One region of the Hydrogenophaga taeniospiralis genome, then DNA from elsewhere that is predicted to be linked to it. Evidence: predicted binding sites of a transcription regulator. Region 1 holds the regulator's gene; each other region holds the start of a gene.
What was found. Region 1 encodes NrdR, which represses ribonucleotide reductase genes. Its sites were predicted from a motif close to CACNANATNTNGTG; they were not measured.
Positions count from the first base shown of each region.

Region 1 (7,099 bases):
TCAACCCGTTTGCACAGAGCCCCGTGGGTGCACAAGGCCTGATGCAGGTGCTGACCCGGGTCCACACCGACAAATACGAGGATTTCGGCGGGCGACTGGCGGCCTTCGACCCGGTGTCGAACCTTCGTGTGGGCGCCAAAGTGCTGCAGGACTGCATCAAGCAGGCAGGCTCGATCGAGGGCGGCCTGCGGCTTTACGTGGGCGCAGTCTCATCCGATGGCGGTGACTACATCAACAAGGTCATGGCGGAACACCTGCGCATCCAGAGCGTGGCCCTGGGCAAACCCATGCCACGCTATTTCCCGCAAATCCAACGCACCCAGGTGATCGCACCCGCGACCGTCGAGCCCACACCCGAGCCAGACTCTGCGACCGACTTCGAAGCGGAAGCGCCTGCGGCCCCCGTCGTCCCACCCGAGACGCCTCTGGCGAACTCGTGATCGAGCCGCACACGCAAACCCCACGGGCGTCCGATCTCTCCATTTGACAGCCATGGCCCGCGCAAGCCTCGGCTAAACTAACCGGGTACGCGACTGGCGATAGGCGCACCAACCGAAGGACGAACTCCTTCTGACTGGCTGCGTTGACGTGGCCCCCCGGCGCTGAAAGCGATCAGCGGCCGGGACAACCACTGGGAAGCGTGCCGCCCGGCCCGACCGGGTGTTCAGCCGTTCGCCTGGGCAGCCCCTGCCGATGTGGTCCACATCGCGCCGGGATCCACGTTACCCAAGACTGCCACCATGTACGACCGCAACATCCTCATCGAGCAAACCGATCCCGAACTGTTTGCCGCCATCCAGGCCGAAAACGCGCGCCAGGAACACCACATCGAGCTGATCGCCAGCGAAAACTACGCTTCACCCGCGGTCATGGCCGCCCAGGGCACCCAGCTCACCAACAAATACGCCGAAGGCTATCCGGGCCGCCGCTACTACGGTGGCTGCGAGTACGTGGACGTGGCCGAACAGCTGGCCATTGACCGTGTGAAACAGATCTTCGGCGCCGACGCCGCCAACGTGCAACCGCATTGCGGCGCCTCGGCCAACGAGGCCGTGTTCCTCGCCTTCCTCAAGCCGGGCGACACCATCATGGGCATGAGCCTGGCCGAAGGTGGTCACCTCACCCACGGCATGGCGCTCAACATGAGCGGCAAGTGGTTCAACGTGGTCAGCTACGGCCTGAACGACAAGGAAGAAATCGACTACGACGCCATGGAGCGCAAGGCCCACGAGACCAAGCCCAAGCTCATCATTGCCGGCGCCTCGGCCTACAGCCTGCGCATTGATTTCGAACGCTTCGCCAAAGTGGCGAAAGACGTCGGCGCCATCTTCATGGTGGACATGGCCCACTACGCCGGACTGATTGCGGCTGGCGTGTACCCCAACCCAGTGCCTTTTGCCGACGTGGTGACCTCCACCACCCACAAGAGCCTGCGCGGCCCGCGCGGCGGCATCATCCTGATGAAGGCCGAGCACGAAAAAGCCATCAACAGCGCCATCTTCCCAGGACTGCAGGGTGGCCCGTTGATGCACGTGATCGCGGCCAAGGCCGTGGCTTTCAAGGAAGCACTGGCGCCGGAGTTCAAGGCCTATCAGCAACAGGTGGTGAAGAACGCCCAGATCGTGGCCGAGACCCTGACCCAGCGTGGGCTGCGCATCGTGAGCGGCCGCACCGAGAGCCACGTGATGCTGGTGGACCTGCGCGCCAAGGGCATCACCGGCAAGGAAGCCGAGGCCGTGCTGGGCAGCGCCCACATGACGATCAACAAGAACGCCATCCCCAACGACCCAGAAAAGCCGATGGTCACCAGCGGCGTGCGCATCGGCACCCCGGCCATGACCACCCGAGGCTTCAAGGACGAAGAGGCCCGGCTGACCGCCAACCTGATCGCCGACGTGCTGGACAACCCGCGCGACCCAGCCAACATCGAGGCCGTGCGCGCCAAGGTCAACGCGCTGACGGCCCGGTTCCCGGTCTATAAATAAGCCATGCTCCTGCCTGCGCCGCCGCGCGGGACGCGATCCGTCATCGGTAGCGCATCTCGCCAGTGGGCGGCCAGGCAGCAACCCTCTGTATATTGGTGTACCCATGAAATGCCCCTTCTGCGGTCACCTGGAGACCCAGGTCGTTGAGACCCGGATCTCCGAAGACGCCGACTTCATCCGCCGCCGCCGCCAATGTGGCCACTGCGAAAAGCGCTTCACCACCTATGAGCGCCCGGAAGTCAGCTTTCCAGCCGTGGTGAAAAAAGACGGTCGGCGCGTCGACTACGTGCCCGCCAAGCTCAGGGCGTCCTTCGCGCTGGCGCTGCGCAAACGCCCGGTCAGCACCGAGCAGGTCGACGCCGCCATCGAGCGCATCGAAGAAAAGCTGCTCAACCTGGGCGTCCGCGAAGTTCCCGCCACCCGCCTGGGTGAAATGGTGATGCGCGAACTCAAGAAGCTCGACAAAGTCGCCTACATACGCTTCGCGAGCGTGTACCGCAGCTTCGACGATGTGAACGAGTTCATGGACGCCGTGAGAGAAACCACCTCACGCAGCAGTGGCTGAAGCACCAAGGGCATCAACCCCGTTTCCGTACAGCCGGACAGACGCTCCGTCCATCGTTCTTCGTACATCCGGGCCAAACCCGACTGTTACGCTATGAAAACATAGCAGGCCAGAGGTTACTCTGACCTTGTTACCAGTTGCTGTTTGTTTCGGAGATCGATTGGACAAGTCCACATACCCATTGAGCAAACCGACTCGACACCGTTCGGGCGGCTTTACGCTCATCGAGCTGATGGTGACGCTCGCCGTGGCAGCGATCCTTCTGGGTATCGCCGTACCCAGCTTCCAGGGCATGATGGAAAAAAATCGGGTCGCTGCGCAATCCAACGAGTTGCTGGGTGGGCTGCAAACCGCGCGCAGCGAGGCCATTCGCAAGAACGCAACGCACCGGTTCTGCAGTGCGAGCACTGGCTGGATCGTTCGCACGCCCTCTTCAGCCACGGCCATCCGCGAAGGCACCCTGCAAGGCAGCACCACGGTGGGCACCTTCTGCGCAGACTACCGGGCCGACGGCCTGCCTTACAGCTGCACCTGCGACACGGCCACCGTCGGTACCACCTTGATCACCGGTGGCCAGATCACCATCACGTCAGGCGCACAAACCCGCAACATCCGGATTCGCACGGGATCGATCCATGTCGAATAAACACAGACAACCTGCCCGTCCGGCGCGTGCCGGCCGTTCTTCCCAACGAGGCTTCGGCCTCATCGAAGTGCTCGTGGCCGTGCTCGTGCTGGCCATCGGCCTGCTGGGCATTGCAGGCCTGCAAAGCAGTACGCTGAAGAACAACCAGAGCGCATTCGAGCGCAGCCAGGCCGTGACCTTGAGCTACCTGATGCTGGACGCGATGCGCGCCAACGTGAATGCCGCGCGTACCGGGCAATACAACATCAGCAGAACATGCAGCGTCAGCGCCAGCACCACACTGATTACCAGCGACCAACGTCTCTGGATGCAGGCGCTGAAGCAGACCCTGGGAGATCGTGACACCACCTGCGGACAAATCACCTGCCAGGGTGAGCGATGCACCGTCCGCATCTTCTGGGACGACACGCGGGCTATCAGCGGCGACTCCAATCAGATGGTCGAGACGATCAGTGTGCTGTGAGAACAACCATGACCCAGCGTCCCAGAATTTCCAGACCCCGCCCCTCCCGCAGACAGATTCGCGGCTTCGGTATTGTTGAGCTCATGGTGGCCATTGCGCTGGGGTTGTTCCTGGTGGGTGGCGTCATCGGCGTGTTCGTCACCAATCAGCAGGCTTATCGCACCACCGAGCAGCTCTCCCGCATGCAGGAAAGCGGACGCACCGCCGTGGAACTGATGGCGCGGCAAGTGCGCGAAGCCGGCGGAAGTCCGTGTGGTCGGGGTGTGCCCACCGCGGATGTGATAAACCCTGATTCCGGTGGCAGCGCCTTCTGGTGGGCCAATTGGACCGATGGCATCCGGGGCTATGACAACAGTACGGCAGCCAACGGCATCACCATCGGAACCGGTGCGGGTCAACGGGTCGATGGCACCGATGCGGTCTTCCTGGTGTTTGGCAACCTGAACACCGGCGTGCGGATCAACGGGCACGTTCCCACTTCGGCCCAGTTTGACGTAGGCACCAACAGTCATGGCCTAGTGGATGGCGACATCGTACTGGTGTGCAACTATCGGCAGGCCGCTCTTCTGCAGGTGACCAGTGCGAGTACCTCCAATAGCACTGTGGTTCACAACACAGGTGTTGCTGGGGTGTCGCCCGGAAACTGCAGCAAGGGTTTGGGCTACCCCACCGATTGCTCGAACGTCAACGGCAATCTGTACGACTTCAGTGGCGGCTACATGGTCAAGCTGACCAGCGAGATCTGGTACATCGGATTCAATGGGCGTGGTGGGCGGTCTCTATACAGAGCACGATTGGTGAACAGCGGTGGAACAGTCAGCGCAACGCCGCTGATTGAAGAGATTGCCGAAGGTGTCACCGACATGCAACTGACCTATCTGGAAACAGACGCCACGGGTGCATTGCCGACCGACTACGCGACCGCAGCCTCCGTCACCAGTTGGCCCCGGGTCAATGCCGTTCGCGTCACGCTGACCTTACAAAGCCTGCAGAACGTGGGCACCGACGGCGCCGCCCTGCAGCGCCAGATGACGCACGTGGTCACCCTTCGCAACCGCCTGCCATGAAGCCATTGCACACTTCCCACATACCCGCACCGAGACAGGAGCGCGGCGCCGTGCTCATCATCTCGCTCATCCTGCTGGTCCTCATCACATTGATCGGCGTGGCCAGTCTGCGCAACGTGGTGCTGGAAGCGAAGATGTCCTCCAACTTCTACGACCGCAGCCTAGCCTTCCAGTCGGCTGAAGCTGGGCTGCGTGCAGGCGAAGCCGTGGCCGCGGCTCAGGCCCAGACAACCCCCAAGCACACCAGTGCCCTGGCGCTCGCCGCGCCCACCAACGCCACCGAATGCAGTTCAACCTGTTCCGGCGGCCTGTGCTCCGCGCCGGGTCTCTACTGTGAAGGCCGTTGGGCCATGAACGGTTTCTCAGGTTGGACCAACGCCACCGTCAGCCTGAATACCCAGGCCGGGTCCTCGCCGCAGTATTTCGTGGAATTCCTGGGCAACGCGTTCCCCTGCGACCCCAGCACACCGCTGGTGAATGTCACCTGCGCCCGCTACCGCATCACGGCGCGCAGCCAAGCCGGATCCGATCGGGCGGAAGTGATTCTGCAGTCCGTCTACGCCACGGAATGACACCAAAAAAGTGAAAAGAAGGAAGGTCATCATGAAGCTGTCCACGCTCGCCAACCGTGTCGCAAAGGTGGCACTGACCACCCTGGCGGCCGGCATTTATCTCAGTGCCGGTGCCGTGACATGGCCCAGCACCCCTCTGGGGTCTACCACCAATGCCACCCCCATGACCATGCTGGTCATGAGCAAGGACCACAAGCTGTTCTACGAGGCCTACAACGATGCCAGCGACGTCGATGGTGATGGCACGCTGGACATCCGGTTCAAGCCGTCGATCAACTACTACGGCTTGTTTGACTCCGGTTATTGCTACAACTACAGCAGCGACCGTTTTGAGCCGGCCGGCACCACGGACAATCTGGGCCGTTGTACCGGCTCGGCCCAATGGTCTGGCCGCTGGCTCAACTACATGACCACCAGCCGCATCGACGCCTTGCGCAAAGTGCTCTATGGTGGCCACCGGGAGGTCGACACCACCAGCGACACCGTGCTGCGCCGCGCCTACATTCCGCAAGATTCGCACAGCTGGGGCAAGGAGTACCACAGCGAAACGACCGATGGTTACAAGATCAGCGACTACACCCCGTTCAACGAGCCCAATGGCACCAACCGTCGGCATTTTTTCGGCAGCCTGACCAGTACCGATGGAGTCAACTGCAGCACGTTGAGCGATTGCAGTGATACACGTCAGCCGCTGCTGCGCGTACGGACGAGTGTTAGCGGCGACCACCGGATCTGGGAATGGGCCTCCAAGGAGCGCCCGGTGCTGGGCAGCACGCTGTCCACAGGCAACTTCCCGAACAACACCGATGGCGAAGTCAACTACCGTGTCCGGGTTCAGGTCTGTACCGTCAACTTCCACAATGGCTGCAAGCAGTACACCAACGGTGGCACCCCCGTTTACAAACCGGTGGGGCTGCTGCACGACTACGGCGAAAACGAGAGCATGTACTTCGGCTTGCTGTCGGGCAGCTACGACAAGCCCATGAGTGGCGGACGGCTGCGCAAAGCAGTGTCCTCTTTTGCCGAAGAAGTCAACGGCACCACCGGGCAGTTCAACGCCAGTGCCCCCATCGTCAACACCCTCAACAAGCTGCGCATACGGGACTTCAACAACACACGAAGCGACAACGCCTATCGCGCGGGCTGGGTCACGACACGATCGATGACCGATGGCGAATTTGCCGACTGGGGCAATCCGGTGGGTGAATTGTTGTACGAAGCCACTCGCTACTTTTCCGGTAAAGGTGTCGCCACCACCGCCTACGCGGATGGCACTACGATTGATGGAGAGGCAGGTCTAAGCTCTGCAACTTGGGATGACCCGTATGCGTCCAACAGCGCTGCCAGTGCATCTTCCTGCGCGCGAGCCAATTTCCTGACCATCTCGGACGTCAACCCGTCATTCGACTCGGACCAGATCCCTGGCGTCTACAGCGAGTTTGGTACGTTCACGGGTGACCTGACTGGACTGAACGTCGAAACCATCGGCGACACCATCACCTCGCTGGAGTCCAACATCACCGGCCTGCGGTTCATCGGCCAGTCCGATACCGTTTATGACACGGCACCAACACCCAAGACCGTGACATCGCTGGGGCGGGTCCGCGGCTTGGCACCCGAAGAACCCACCAAGCGAGGCAGCTACTACAGCGCGTCGGTGGCCCGCTACGCCAAGACCACCGATTTGCGCACCACGTTGACGGGCAACCAGACTGTTGACACCTATGTGGTGGCGTTGAGCTCTCCCCTGCCCAAGATCGCGGTCAAGACATCCAGCGGGCGGACCATCACCATCGTTCCG
Region 1 is NZ_JAHBAG010000001.1:4,031,686-4,038,784, forward strand. Features, by position in the region: gene KIH07_RS19350 (lytic transglycosylase domain-containing protein) at 1-440, shown strand, start outside; ZMP/ZTP riboswitch at 520-689, shown strand; gene glyA (serine hydroxymethyltransferase) at 741-1,985, shown strand; gene nrdR (transcriptional regulator NrdR) at 2,089-2,550, shown strand; gene KIH07_RS19365 (GspH/FimT family pseudopilin) at 2,711-3,196, shown strand; gene pilV (type IV pilus modification protein PilV) at 3,186-3,659, shown strand; gene KIH07_RS19375 (PilW family protein) at 3,668-4,726, shown strand; gene KIH07_RS19380 (pilus assembly protein) at 4,777-5,298, shown strand; gene KIH07_RS19385 (pilus assembly protein) at 5,330-7,099, shown strand, end outside.

Region 2 (7,099 bases), 3.6 Mb from region 1:
TCCAGCGCCAGTTCGCACTGGCCGATGGTGCGCATGCAGTGGTGCACCCGGCCCGGCCCCAGGCGCGCCTGCGCCATCGCAAAGCCCTCGCCCCAGCCGCCGAGCAGCTGGTTGGCCGGCACGCGCACCTGGCGAAAGACGATCTCGCAATGCCCCTCGGGCGCGTGGTGGTGCACCACGCTGATGTTGCGCACCACCTCCACACCCGGCGTGTCCAGCGGCACCAGCACCATGCTGTGCTGGTGGTGTTTCGTCTCGGGCGTGGCGGTGTCGTCGGGCGCGTTGCGCGCCATCACGATCAGCAGCCTGCAGCCCGGATGCGCCGCGCCGGTGATGAACCACTTGCGGCCGTTCAACACCAGCTCGTCGCCCTCGCGCCGCACCGTGGTCTGCAGGTTGGTCGGGTCGGACGAGGCCACGTCGGGCTCGGACATGGCGAAGGCCGAGCGGATCGTGCCGTCCAGCAGCGGCGTGAGCCAGCGCGTGCGCTGCGCGGGCGTGGCGAAGCGGTGCAACAACTCCATGTTGCCGGTGTCGGGCGCGCTGCAGTTGAACACCTCGGGCGCCCAGTGCAGCCGACCCATGGTTTCGGCCAGCGGCGCGTAGTCCAGGTTGTCCAGGCGGGTGCCGGGCTCGCCGTCGCACAGGCTGGGCAGGAACAGGTTCCACAGGCCTTCTTCGCGCGCCAGGGTCTTCAGGTCGTCCAGGAACGGCGGCGGGTATTGCCCCAGTTGCACCGCCTGGTGCCAGGCCGCGTTGTGGGGCAGCAGGTAACGCTGCATGAAGGTCTCCAGCTGCTGCTGGAGCGCCTGCGCCCGGGGGCTGTGCTCAAAGTCCATGCGGGCATTGTGGGGAGCGCCGGGCCGCTTGTCAGCGCCCACGCGACAGCGGACCGGCCGTGGGCCCCGGTGGCGGACAATATCGGCCTCTTCGATACAACCCCGGGCGCCGCCTGTTTCGCGGCCAACCCGGCTCTCACCATGACCTACAGCGTCAAGGAAATCTTCTACACCCTGCAGGGCGAGGGTGCCAACGCCGGCCGCGCGGCGGTGTTCTGCCGCTTTGCCGGCTGCAACCTCTGGAGCGGGCGCGAGGCCGATCGCGCCAGCGCGGTCTGCAGCTTCTGCGACACCGACTTCGTGGGCACCGACGGCACGCTGGGCGGCAAGTTCACCACCGCCGAGGCCCTGGCCGACACCATCGCCGGGCAGTGGCCCGCCGGCGCTGCCCCCGGCCTGGTGGTGCTGACCGGGGGCGAGCCGCTGCTGCAGGTGGACGAGGCCCTGACCGGCGCGCTGCACGCGCGCGGCTTCACCATCGCGGTGGAAACCAATGGCACGCTCGCGCCACCCGCCGGGCTGGACTGGGTGTGTGTGAGCCCCAAGGCCGGCGCTCCGCTGCTGCTCACCCGCGGGCAGGAGTTGAAGGTGGTGGTGCCGCAGGACGGGCTGGACCTGGCGGCGCTGGCCGAGCTGCCGTTCGAACACCATTTCCTGCAGGCCATGGACGGCCCGCTGGCGCGCCGCAACACCGAGCTGGCCACCGCGCTGTGCCTGGCCGACCCGCGCTGGCGGCTCTCGGTGCAGACGCACAAGGTGTTGGGGATCCGATGACCCCCCTGCGCCGCTTCGCGGCGTCCCCCCGGAGGGGGCGCACCCTGTGGCCTGGCAAAGCCAGTTCCACGGGTGCCCTGGGCGAGGCACGCCCTCCGGCCGCGGGTTTGGCTCCCTCTCCCCGCTGGGGAGAGGGTTGGGGTGAGGGGCCGGCGCGCCCAGGTTTCATGCGGTGTGGGAACTGCCGTGGCATGTGAATTGAGTTGATAGAGATGGATTGAGATGAGATACGAACTGAGTCAGAGCTTTTATTTCGAGGCCGCCCACACCTTGCGCCGCAAGATCGATGTCGAGCCCAGCCTGCGCATCCACGGCCACACCTACATCGCCGAGGTCACGCTGGCGGGCGAGCCCGACCCGGAGAGCGGCATGCTGGTCGATCTGGCCCACCTGCGCGGCCACATCGAGACCCTGCGCCAGGCGCTGGACCACCGCTTCCTCGACGAGGTGGCCGACCTCGGCCCGGCCACGCTGGAAAACCTCTGCGCCTTCATCTGGCGCGCGATGGAGGCGCGCTACGCGCAGCAGCTGGACTGCGTGGAGGTGCGCCGCCAGGCCAGCGGCGACGCCTGCCGGCTGCGCCGCTAGGCGCTTTCCCTCCCCCGGCGGCAGGGCCGGGGCCAGGGCGCCGGCTTGATGCGCATCAAGCCGGTCTTTGGGCGTTTTCGGGCCTCCGGGGCGTGCGATTTCTTGTCGCACATCAAACTACATATAGCGTGTCATGGGTATCGTGCACACCATAGGTAGTGTTTCAACCCCGAATGAGGAGAGCCCGATGGAGGACGCCATGGTGGTCAGTTTGCCGCGCGAGGTGGTCAAGCGAGGTGGTCAGCGCGAGCCGTTCAATGCCCACAAGATCGGTGCGGCGCTGGCCCGCGCCGGGGCCGCCAGCGGCGAGTTCGACGAGCCGGAGGCCGCGCTGCTGTGCGCGCAGGTGATCAAGGTGCTGATCCACCGCTTTCGCGGTGAGGCGCCGCACATCGAACAGGTGCAGGACGTGGTCGAGCAGACGCTGATCGCGGCCAACCACTTCAAGACGGCGCGCGCCTACATCGTCTACCGCGAACAGCACGCCCGCCTGCGCACCGACCGCCAGACCCTGGTGGACGTGGAATCGTCGATCAACGAATACCTCACGCGCGCCGACTGGCGCGTCAACGCCAACGCCAACCAGGGCTATTCGCTGGGCGGCCTGATCCTCAACGTGGCCGGCAAGGTCACGGCCAACTACTGGCTCTCGCACGTCTACACGCCCGAGATCGGCGCAGCCCACCGCGAGGGCGACATCCACATCCACGACCTCGACATGCTCAGCGGCTACTGCGCGGGCTGGTCGCTGCGCACCCTGCTCAACGAGGGCCTCAACGGGGTGCCGGGCAAGGTGGAGTCGGGGCCGCCGAAACACATGTCCTCGGCCGTGGGGCAGATCGTCAACTTCCTGGGCACGCTGCAGAACGAGTGGGCCGGCGCGCAGGCCTTCTCGTCCTTTGACACCTACATGGCGCCCTATGTGCGGCAGGACGGCATGGATTACGCCGCCGTGCGCCAGTGCATCCAGGAGCTGATCTACAACCTCAACGTGCCCTCGCGCTGGGGCACGCAGACGCCGTTCACCAACCTCACCTTCGACTGGGTCTGCCCCGAAGACCTGCGCGAGCAGGTGCCGGTGATCGCGGGCCGCGAGATGCCGTTCTGCTACGGCGAGCTGCAGGCCGAGATGGACCTGATCAACCGCGCCTACATCGAGGTCATGACCGAGGGCGACGCCAAGGGCCGGGTCTTCACCTTCCCCATTCCCACCTACAACATCACGCCCGATTTCCCCTGGGAGAGCGAGAACGCGCGGCGCCTGTTCGACATGACGGCCAAGTACGGCCTGCCGTACTTCCAGAACTTCATCAACTCGGAGCTGCAGCCGAACATGGTGCGCTCCATGTGCTGCCGCCTGCAGCTCGATCTGCGCGAGCTGCTCAAGCGCGGCAACGGCTTGTTCGGCAGCGCCGAGCAGACCGGCAGCCTGGGCGTGGTCACGGTCAACTGCGCCCGCCTGGGCCACCTGCACGCGGGCGACGAAGCCGGCCTGCTGGCCGCGCTGGACCGCCTGCTGGAGTTGGGCAAGCAGAGCCTGGAGACCAAACGCAAGCTGATCCAGCGGCTCATGGACCAGGGCCTGTTCCCCTACACCAAGCGTTACCTGGGCACGCTGCGCAACCACTTCAGCACCCTGGGCGTGAACGGCATCAACGAGATGGTGCGCAACTTCAGCGGCGACGCGCACGACATCGGCACCGACGAGGGCCACGCCTTCGCGCTGCGCTTCCTCGACCACGTGCGCGAGCGCATCGTGGCCTTTCAGGAGGAGACCGGGCACCTGTACAACCTGGAGGCCACGCCGGCCGAAGGCACCACCTACCGCTTCGCGCGCGAAGACCGCAAGCGCTGGCCCACGATCCTGCAGGCCGGCACACCCGAGCAGCCCTATTACACCAACTCCTCGCAGCTGCCCGTGGGTTTCACCGACGATCCGTTCGAGGCGCTGGAGCGCCAGGCCCCGCTGCAGCGCAAGTACACCGGCGGCACCGTGCTGCACCTGTACATGGGCGAGCGCCTGACCAGCGGCGAGGCCTGCCGCGCGCTGGTGCAGCGCGCGCTGACCAACTACCGCCTGCCCTACATCACCGTCACGCCCACCTTCTCCATCTGCCCGACCCACGGCTACCTCGCTGGCGAGCACCCGTTCTGCCCCGTGTGCGATGCGGAAAAACTGGCCGCCAAACGCCAGTTGCAAGCCGCTTGATACCCCGTCTTTCAACCACCCCAAAAGGAAACACCCATGAACGCATCGACCCCATCTGCCGTCAAGTCAACGGCTGCTGATATCACCCTGCGCGACGACGAGCGCCAACCCTGCGAGGTCTGGACCCGCGTCATGGGCTACCACCGCCCCGTGAGCAGCTTCAACCGGGGCAAGCAGGGCGAACACGCCGAACGGCGCTTCTTTGTTGAATCAGGCCGTGCCGGCTGAGGCACCGCCTGCCACGCCGCGAACTGCCGATGCATTGCGCATCGGCGGCCTGACGCGGCTCACCGGCATCGACTTCCCCGGCCGGCTGGCGGCCGTGGTGTTCTGCCAGGGCTGCCCCTGGCGCTGCGGCTATTGCCACAACCCGGCCTTGCTGGACGCGGTGGCCCCCGGCGCGCTGGCGTGGTCGGACGTGCGGGCGTTTCTGCAGCAGCGCCGCGGGCTGCTCGACGGCGTGGTGTTCTCGGGCGGCGAGCCCACGCTGCAGGCCGCGCTGGTGCCGGCGCTGACCGAGGTGCGGGCGCTGGGCTTTGTCACCGGCCTGCACACCGGTGGCATGTACCCGGAACGCCTGGCGCAGGCCATGCCCTGGCTGGACTGGGTGGGCCTGGACGTCAAGGCGCCGGCGCACCGTTACGACGCCATCACCCGCACGCCGGGCAGCGGCGCACGGGCCGCGCAGAGCCTGGGCCTGCTGCTGGACCGGGGCCTGGCCCTGGAATGCCGCACCACCTGGCACGCCGGGCTGTTCAGCCGCGACGATCTGTTCCGGCTGGCCGACGCACTGGCGGCGCAGCTGGTGCCGCACTGGGTGCTGCAGACCTGCAGCGAGCCGGGCGCGCCGCTGGACGGCCTGTCGGCGAGCGATCTGGCGGAGCTGGGCGCTCGGTTTCAGCGCTTTGAATGCCGGTAGGTCGGTGCCGGCGCCAACAACAACGGCGCCTGGGGGGAGGCGGGTGTTTTTTTGGGCATAATTTGTAATGCGAATGAATTGCATTTGCATCAAACAACACAATTGCACCATGAAAAACACCTCCGCCGCAGGGAAGCGTCACCCGGATTCGATGGCCCGCTTCGCCAAGTTCTCCCGCTTCACGCACAAATGGATGTCCCTGTTTCTGGGATTGGTCTTCCTGGTCATTGTGTTGTCGGGCCTGTTTCTCGCCTTCAAGAAAGACCTCGAATACCTGCAGCCGTCCTCGCGCAAAGGCGAGAAGGGCGAGTTCAGCCAGTTCCTGCCGGTGCAGCGCATCGCGGAGATCGTGCTGGAGATGGACCTGCCGGGGGCCAAGTCCCTGGACGACATCAACCGGATCGAGCTGCGCCCGGGCAAACGCATGTGGAAGGTTCGTCTGGAAGCGAGCTCCGGTTTCAGCTCACCCCGGGAAATCCAGATCGACGCGATCAGCGGAAAGGTGCTCAACGTTGGGCTGCGCGGCGATCAGCTGTGGATGGATGTGCACTCCTTCCTGGTGTTCGGCGATGTCGCCAAGTACGCCGCCATGATCTTGAGCGGCATCACCCTGTTCTGGCTGATCCTGACCGGCTACTACCTGTTCTTCTATCCCTATTGGGTCAAGGGCAGGAAGGCGCGGCGGGCACTGGAGAGCGCCGCTGCCGAGCCAGGGCTGGCCGTGGATCAGGCTGGCTGAGTGTCTTTCGGTCCCGCCTGGATGCGGCCGAAAAAACGTTCAACCTCAGATCCATCCGGCGTGCCCGAAGCTTGATCTTCGTCAAGTAAACAAGAGTGATTCTTGTTTAGTATCCGATTCGGACCGTGCAACCTGCCCGTCCCGAGATACCAAGGATCACTCATGAAATACACGTCTTTCATCGCCACGCTCGCGGCCAGCGCCGCCTTGTCCTTTGCCGCGCACGCCAAGGAATTCCCGATCGGCACGCCGCACAAGCTGGCCGGCATGGAGATCGCTGCGGTGTACCTGGCACCGATCAAGATGGAGCCCGAGGGCATGATGCGCAAGGCCGAGGAATCGGACATCCACCTGGAAGCCGACATCCACGCGCTCAAGGACCACCCGAACGGCTTCGAGGAAGGGGCCTGGATGCCCCACCTCAGCATCGACTTCGAACTGGTCAAGCTGGGCACGACCGAGAAGGTCAGCGGCCACTTCATGCCCATGGTGGCCTCCGACGGCCCGCACTACGGCGATAACGTCAAGCTGATGGGCCCCGGCAAATACAAGCTGACCCTGCGCATCAGCCCGCCCAGCGGCCACGCAGCGCATTTTGGCCCCCACACCGACAAGGAAACCGGCGTCGGCCCATGGTTCAAGCCCTTCGACGTGAGCTACGAATTCACCTTTGCGGGCACGGGCAAGAAGGGTGGGTATTGATGGCCCACCCCTGCCGCGCTGCGCGCGACCCCCTCAAGGGGGCGACACCTGCCGTCCGGCAAAGCCGGCCCGGCGGTGTCCTGGGCTGGGGTGCCTCGCGCTCCGGGAATACCCGTCGTGCCCGGCTGCTGGCCTGGTGCGTTTGGCCGGTGGCGGTGTTGCTGATGGGGTCGGCGCTGGGCCTGGCGCGGGCGGATGACATGCCGACTTACCGGCTCACGGCGCGTGAGGGGCGGTTCGAGCCGGCGGAGCTGGTGGTGCCGCAGGGGGTGAAGTTCCGGCTGGAGATCACCAACGCGGGGCGCGATCCGGTGGAGTTCGAGAGCCTG
Region 2 is NZ_JAHBAG010000001.1:436,406-443,504, reverse strand. Features, by position in the region: gene KIH07_RS02055 (acyl-CoA dehydrogenase family protein) at 1-839, opposite strand, end outside; gene queE (7-carboxy-7-deazaguanine synthase) at 981-1,613, shown strand; gene KIH07_RS02045 (6-pyruvoyl trahydropterin synthase family protein) at 1,836-2,201, shown strand; gene KIH07_RS02040 (ribonucleoside triphosphate reductase) at 2,389-4,410, shown strand; gene nrdD (anaerobic ribonucleoside-triphosphate reductase) at 4,447-4,638, shown strand; gene KIH07_RS02030 (anaerobic ribonucleoside-triphosphate reductase activating protein) at 4,628-5,329, shown strand; gene KIH07_RS02025 (PepSY-associated TM helix domain-containing protein) at 5,439-6,068, shown strand; gene KIH07_RS02020 (iron transporter) at 6,231-6,770, shown strand; gene KIH07_RS25440 (cupredoxin domain-containing protein) at 6,770-7,099, shown strand, end outside.
Region 2: the regulator NrdR is predicted to act here: its motif matches at 2,349-2,362, upstream of KIH07_RS02040 (ribonucleoside triphosphate reductase).

Region 3 (7,099 bases), 2.3 Mb from region 1:
CAGGCCATGATCATGACCGACCGCGACAACAACCAGATCACCGCGTTCCACCCGGGGGCCATGTCCCAGGCGCACGAGAACCCGGTACCCCAGCGCGAGGACATCGCCCTGGCCATCATCGCGCCCGATGGCCGCGAGGCCATGCTGTCCCATGCCCGGCAACTGCATGCGGCGGGCGTGCCGTTTGTGTTTGACCCGGGGCAGGGGCTGCCCATGTTCAATGGGGAAGAGCTGACCCAGTTCATCGAGCTGGCCAGCTGGGTCGCGGTCAACGACTACGAGGCGCGGATGCTGTCGGACCGCACCGGGCTCACGCTGCAAGCGGTGGCGGCCAAGGTGCGCGGCCTCATCGTCACCCTGGGCGAACAGGGTTGCGAAGTCTGGAGCGACGGGCAGAAGACCGTTGTCCCCGGGGTGTCCGCGACCGAGGTGCTGGATCCCACCGGCTGTGGGGATGCGTTTCGGGCGGCCCTGCTGCACGGCCTGGAACAAGGCTGGTCATTGCAGCGTTGCGCCGAGCTGGGCAACCGCATGGGTGCCACCAAGATCGCCAGCCGCGGGGGACAGAACTACACGCTGCCGGCGGCCAACAACTGAACGTACAGGGTCCGCTGCGGCTCGTCGGGCGCTGTCGAGAGCGGACGTAAAAAAGCCCGACGCTTGCGCGTCGGGCTTGCCAAGTCATCGCCGCGAGGGCGATTTCAGGGCTTGCTGGACGTCGGAAACGGCCAGGCAGCCTGTGGGTTGAGCTTGGTTTGGGCCGCAGGGGCAGCTGGGGCTGCCGGCGTTTTAGCCGGCTCAGCTTTTTTTGCGGGGGCTGCCTTCTTGGCCGGAGCTGCGGCTTTCTTGGCAGGAGCTGCCTTCTTCGCAGGAGCTGCCTTCTTCGCAGGAGCTGCCTTCTTCGCAGGAGCAGCCTTCTTCGCAGGTGCAGCCTTCTTCGCAGGAGCTGCCTTCTTCGCAGGAGCTGCCTTCTTCGCAGGCGCTGCCTTCTTCGCAGGCGCTGCCTTCTTCGCAGGCGCTGCCTTCTTCGCAGGTGCAGCCTTCTTCGCAGGTGCAGCCTTCTTCGCAGGTGCAGCCTTCTTCGCAGGTGCTGCCTTCTTCGCAGGCGCTGCCTTCTTCGCAGGTGCTGCCTTCTTCGCAGGTGCTGCCTTCTTCGCAGGTGCTGCCTTCTTCGCAGGTGCTGCCTTCTTCGCAGGTGCGGCGGCCTTCTTGGCCGGGGCGGCTTTTTTAGCCGGGGCTTTTTTCGCAGTTGCCATTGTTTTCTCCTTGATCAAGTTGCAAAGAGCACTTCATCCGATCTTGATGCCGGTGAAGTGATTCAGCGCCTTGGGGTCGTGTGGATGCATCCACGGCTGGCCCCAAGGAGTTGAATCCTGTGACAAAGTCCTCCCCGCGGTGCCGAGGCATCGGGAAGAGGACTTTGAATGCTTGAAACGCATGTGATGGTTTGTCGGTGTGCAACGCGTGGCCCCGGGCCTGGGAACATCAGTCCCAGGAGAGCGCCCCGCCGGACTGGTACTCGATCACGCGGGTCTCGAAGAAATTGCGCTCCTTCTTGAGGTCGATCATTTCGCTCATCCAGGGGAACGGGTTCTCTTCGTTCGGGAACATGGGCTCCAGGCCGATCTGCGTGGCGCGCCGGTTGGCGATGTAGCGCAGGTAGCCCTTGAACATGGAAGCGTTGAGGCCCAGCACGCCGCGCGGCATGGTGTCTTCGGCGTAGCGGTATTCGAGCTCCACGGCCTTGATGAACAAGGCCTTGATCTCGGCCTTGAATTCCGGCGTCCACAGCATCGGATTTTCCAGCTTGATCGCGTTGATCAGGTCGATGCCGAAATTGCAGTGCATGGACTCGTCGCGCAGGATGTACTGGTACTGCTCAGCGGCACCCGTCATCTTGTTCTGGCGACCGAGCGCGAGAATCTGTGTGAACCCGACGTAGAAGAACAGGCCTTCCATGAGACAGGCAAACACGATCAGGCTCTTGAGCAGGGTCTGGTCGTCCTTCTCTGTGCCGGTCTTGAACGCCGGGTCCATGATCGCTTCGATGAAGGGGATCAGGAACTCGTCCTTGTCTCGGATCGACTGGACCTCGTTGTAGGCGTTGAAGATCTCGGACTCGTCCAGACCCAGCGACTCCACGATGTACTGGTAGGCGTGGGTGTGGATGGCCTCTTCAAACGCCTGGCGCAGCAGGAATTGGCGGCACTCGGGCGCCGTGATGTGGCGGTAGGTGCCCAGCACGATGTTGTTGGCGGCCAGCGAATCGGCGGTCACGAAGAAGCCGAGGTTGCGCTTGACGATGCGGCGCTCGTCTTCGGTCAGACCATTGGGATCTTTCCAGAGCGCGATGTCGCGGCTCATGTTCACTTCCTGCGGCATCCAGTGGTTGGCGCAGGTGGCGAGGTATTTTTCCCAGGCCCACTTGTACTTGAACGGCACGAGCTGGTTGACGTCGGTCTTGCCGTTGATGATGCGCTTGTCGGCCACGTTGATGCGGCGCGCGCCTGGCGTGCCTGCGCTGGCGGAAGAAGAGAGGGGGGCGTCAGACAGTGACACTGGCACACCCGGCATGCTGGTTGCCAGGGGAAGAGGTGCGGGCTTCGATGAGGGAGTGACTTGTTCGTCCCAGGTCAACATATGTGTGTCCAATTCTGCGGATTATCGAAGTGTCGGCATGAAATGCAAAGGACTCATGCGCGACGGGTGTGCTTTGTGTTGCGGTGTCGCATCGAACGCGCGAGCTTCGACACCACAACACATTGGCACGGACGGGTTCACATCACTGACAGGCTTCACAACCGGGGTCGTCGATGGCGCAGAACTTGATGTCGGTGGCGGGCTCCACCATCGCTTCACTGGTCGCGACCGGCGCACCCAAAGCGGTGTCGTTGCTGGTCATCGAAACGGCGTTGAGTTGACCCGTGCGACCGGTCGATTTTTCGACCTGGGTCGCCGATGTGGTGCGCAGGTAGTAGGTGGTCTTGAGACCACGCAGCCATGCGAGCTTGTAGGTGTCATCGAGCTTCTTGCCCGAGGCGCCGGCCATGTAGATGTTCAGGCTCTGTGCCTGGTCGATCCATTTCTGGCGCCGCGCGGCGGCTTCCACCAGCCACAGCGGTTCCACTTCGAACGCGGTGGCGTAGAGCGCCTTCACTTCTTGTGGCACGCGGTCGATGGGGCGCAAGGAACCGTCGAAGTGCTTGAGGTCCATGACCATCACGTCGTCCCACAGGCCCAGGCGCTTGAGGTCTTTCACAAGGTAGCTGTTGATGACGGTGAACTCGCCCGAGAGGTTGGACTTCACCGAGAGGTTGCCGAAGCAGGGTTCGATGGAGGCGTCCACACCGATGATGTTGGAGATGGTCGCGGTCGGTGCGATGGCCACACAGTTGGAGTTGCGCATGCCGTCCTGCGCGATCTTCTGGCGCAGCGCGTCCCAGTCCAGGCTGCTGGAGCGGTCCACGTCCACATAGCCACCGCGCTCGCACGCCAGCAGGTCCAGCGTGTCGGGAGGCAGGATGCCCTGGTCCCACAGCGATCCCTTGAAGCTGCTGTAGCGACCGCGTTCGCGGGCGAGTTCGGTGGAGGCCCAGTACGCGTAGTAGCAAACGGCTTCCATGGATCGATCGGCGAACTCCACCGCCTCGTTGGAGGCGTACGGGATGCGCAGCTCGTACAGGGCGTCCTGGAAGCCCATGACACCCAGGCCCACCGGGCGATGGCGCATGTTGGAGTCGCGTGCCTTCTTGACCGCGTAGTAGTTGATGTCGATCACGTTGTCGAGCATGCGCATCGCGGTCTTGATCGTGCGCTGCAGCTTGTCGTGGTCCAGCTGACGGGAGCCTTCGGTGGACCCGCTCTTGACGTGGTTGAGCAGGTTGACCGAACCCAGGTTGCAGACGGCGGTTTCGGTGTCGCTGGTGTTGAGCGTGATCTCGGTGCAGAGGTTGGAGCTGTGCACCACGCCGGTCTGCTGCTGTGGCGAGCGCACATTGCAGGCGTCCTTGAAGGTGATCCAGGGGTGGCCGGTTTCGAACAGCATCGAGAGCATCTTGCGCCACAGGTCGGTGGCGGGCAGCTTGCGGTAGGGCTTGATCTCGCCGCGCGCGGCCTTCTCTTCGTAGGCCACATAGGCGCGCTCGAAGTCGGCGCCAAAGCGGTCGTGCAGGTCGGGCACGTCGTTGGGCGAGAACAGGCTCCACTCGCCCTTTTCCATCACGCGCTTCATGAACAGATCGGGGATCCAGTTCGCCGTGTTCATGTCGTGCGTGCGGCGGCGGTCGTCGCCGGTGTTCTTGCGCAGCTCCAGAAATTCTTCGATATCCAGGTGCCAGGTTTCCAGGTAGGTGCAGACCGCGCCCTTGCGCTTGCCACCCTGGTTCACCGCGACGGCGGTGTCGTTGACGACCTTGAGGAAGGGCACGACCCCCTGGGATTCGCCGTTGGTGCCCTTGATGTGGCTGCCCAGGGCGCGCACGCGGGTCCAGTCGTTGCCCAGGCCGCCGGCGAACTTGGAGAGCAGCGCGTTTTCCTTGATGGATTCGTAGATGCCATCGAGGTCGTCGGGCACGGTGGTCAGGTAGCAGCTGGAGAGCTGCGAGCGCAGCGTACCGCTGTTGAACAGGGTGGGCGTGGACGACATGAAGTCGAACGAGGACAGCACCTCGTAGAACTCGATGGCGCGCGCTTCGCGGTCGATCTCATTGAGCGACAGACCCATGGCCACGCGCATGAAGAAAGCCTGTGGCAGTTCGATACGGCTCTTGCGCACATGCAGGAAGTAGCGGTCGTACAGGGTCTGCAGGCCGAGGTAGTCGAACTGCAGATCGCGCTCGGGCTTGAGCGCGGCACCCAGGCGGGCCAGGTCGAACTGCTGCAGCCGCTCGTCGAGCAGTTCGTTCTGCACACCTTTCTTGATGAACTGCGGGAAGTAGTCGGCGTAGCGTGCGCCCATGTCGCTGGAGGGCACTTCTTCGCCGATCACTTCCTTCACGATGGTGTGCAGCAGCAGGCGCGCGGTGGCGTAGGTGTAGTCGGGGTCTTTTTCGATCAGGGTGCGCGCGGCCAGGATGGAGGCCTTGTAGACCTCTTCGATCGGCACGCCGTCGTACAGGTTGCGCTTGGTCTCGGCGACGATGGGGTCGGCCTTGACGTCTTTGCCCAGGCCCTTGCACGCGTCTTCGATCAGGTGTTGCAGGCGGTTCAGGTCTAGGGGGACCCGCTGGCCGCCATCCATCACGTGCAGCAGGGCTTCGGCGGGTTTGGCTTCCTCGGCCTGGTGGGCACGTTCCTGGGTGCGGCGCTCTCGGTACAGCACGTAGGCGCGGGCGACTTCGTGGTGACCGCTGCGCATCAGGCCGAGCTCCACGTGGTCTTGCACGTCTTCGATGTGGAAGGTGCCGCCGCCCGGGCGCGAACGCATCAGCGCGCGCACCACCGTCTGCGTCAGCGCGTCCACGGTTTCGCGCACGCTGGCCGATGCAGCGCCCTGGGTGCCGTGCACCGCCAGGAAAGCTTTCATCAGGGCCACGGCGATCTTGCTGGGCTCGAAGGGGACGACCGCGCCATTGCGGCGAATGATCTGGTAGTTGGCGAAAACCGGGCTGGCGGTGGCATGCGCCGCGGTGCCGAAGGCGCCAGCGGCGGGTGCGGCAGAAGCGGTGCTCAAAGGGGAGTGGGATTGGGCTGTCAGCATGGGTCCTCTTTCATTTGTTGTTGGTGGCCTGCCCCGGTGCCGTGCGGCTGGGCAGGTGTTGGGCGGGCCGGTTTCAGGGCCGTGTCGGGCGGTGTGCGGAGGCTGCGGACCGGGGTCGGCGTGCCACGGCAGAAGGCCGTCAGCGTGAAATGCGCTGGTGCCGCGAAAGCACAGGGCACACTATATCTGGTGTGTCGGTGCCATTCAAGCCACTACCGGTAGCGTTTGAAAAAAAATATGGGTGCACCCGATTGGGGCTTTTCGGTGGGCGAAAAAACGCCCGAGAGCCCACTTGCCTGTCGCCGGTTCCATGGTCCGGAACGCCCCGGATTTTCTGGAACCTTGTTGGGAGAACCCAGTGATTTCGAACCCTCTGGGCGGATTCGGGTCTGAAAGCCGCGTCGATGCGGGCGGTGAAGAATCGGCTGCGGTTGCCGATGCGCGGGCGGCTCAATCGTCGGCGGTGAAAACCCGGTCTGTGTCTTCGGGAAAACACCGACGTGGCCAACCCAGGCCCCGCCGCAGCTGCGACCAGTCAAAGCCCGGCCCCGGGTCCTGCTTGCGTCCGGGCGCAATGTGCTCGTGGCCCGCCACATGGGCCACCGGATAACGTGTGCGCAGGCTGGCACACAAGCGGATCAGCGCGAGGTACTGCGCCGTCTCGAAGCGGTCGCCCTCCAGGCCCTCGAGCTCGATGCCGATGGAGTCGTCGTTGCAGTTGTCGCGTCCCCGCCAGCACGACGCGCCGGCGTGCCAGGCGCGGGCGCCGGCGTCGACGAACTGCACCAGCTCGCCATCGCGCCGGATGAAGAAATGCGAGGACACTTCCATGCCCCGGATCTGTTCGAAGTAGGGATGGGCTTGCCAGTCGAGCTGGTTGGTGAAGAGCTGTTCCACCTCGGGGCCGCCATAGACGCCGGGGGGCAGGCTGATGGAGTGGATGACGATCAGGTCGATGTGTGCGCCGTGGGGGCGTGGCCCGAAATTGGGCGAGGGGCAATGCCGGGCCGCATCCAGCCAGCCGCCGTTCCAGTGCCAGCGGGGGGCTGCGTGCCTGGTTTCAGCCCGCATCGTTGTCGTCCGAGGGCATGGCAATGCCGAGCCGCTGGATGCGGTAGCGCATCTGGCGCAGGTTGAGCCCCAGCCGGGCCGCCGCGGCGGTGCGGTTGTAGTCGGTTTCCTTGAGGGCCTGGAGCAGCACCTGGCGCTCCTGCTGGTCCAGGTAGGTCTGCAGATCGGCCGGAATGCCGGGGCACGGCGGAGGGGCCGCTGTGTCGGCGTCGGTCGGTGGCAAGGGCTCGATGCTGGCCGGGATCGTGTCCAGTACGGTGTCGCCGAAGTCGTCGGGCTCGATGGTGTGGCCGCTGCTCAGCGCCAGGGCGCGCTGCAGCAGGTTTTCGA
Region 3 is NZ_JAHBAG010000001.1:1,760,193-1,767,291, forward strand. Features, by position in the region: gene KIH07_RS08480 (carbohydrate kinase family protein) at 1-597, shown strand, start outside; gene KIH07_RS08485 (histone) at 702-1,256, opposite strand; gene KIH07_RS08490 (ribonucleotide-diphosphate reductase subunit beta) at 1,486-2,640, opposite strand; gene KIH07_RS08495 (ribonucleoside-diphosphate reductase subunit alpha) at 2,783-5,698, opposite strand; gene ampD (1,6-anhydro-N-acetylmuramyl-L-alanine amidase AmpD) at 6,149-6,769, opposite strand; gene KIH07_RS08505 (sigma-54-dependent transcriptional regulator) at 6,759-7,099, opposite strand, start outside.
Region 3: the regulator NrdR is predicted to act here: its motif matches at 5,877-5,890, upstream of KIH07_RS08495 (ribonucleoside-diphosphate reductase subunit alpha).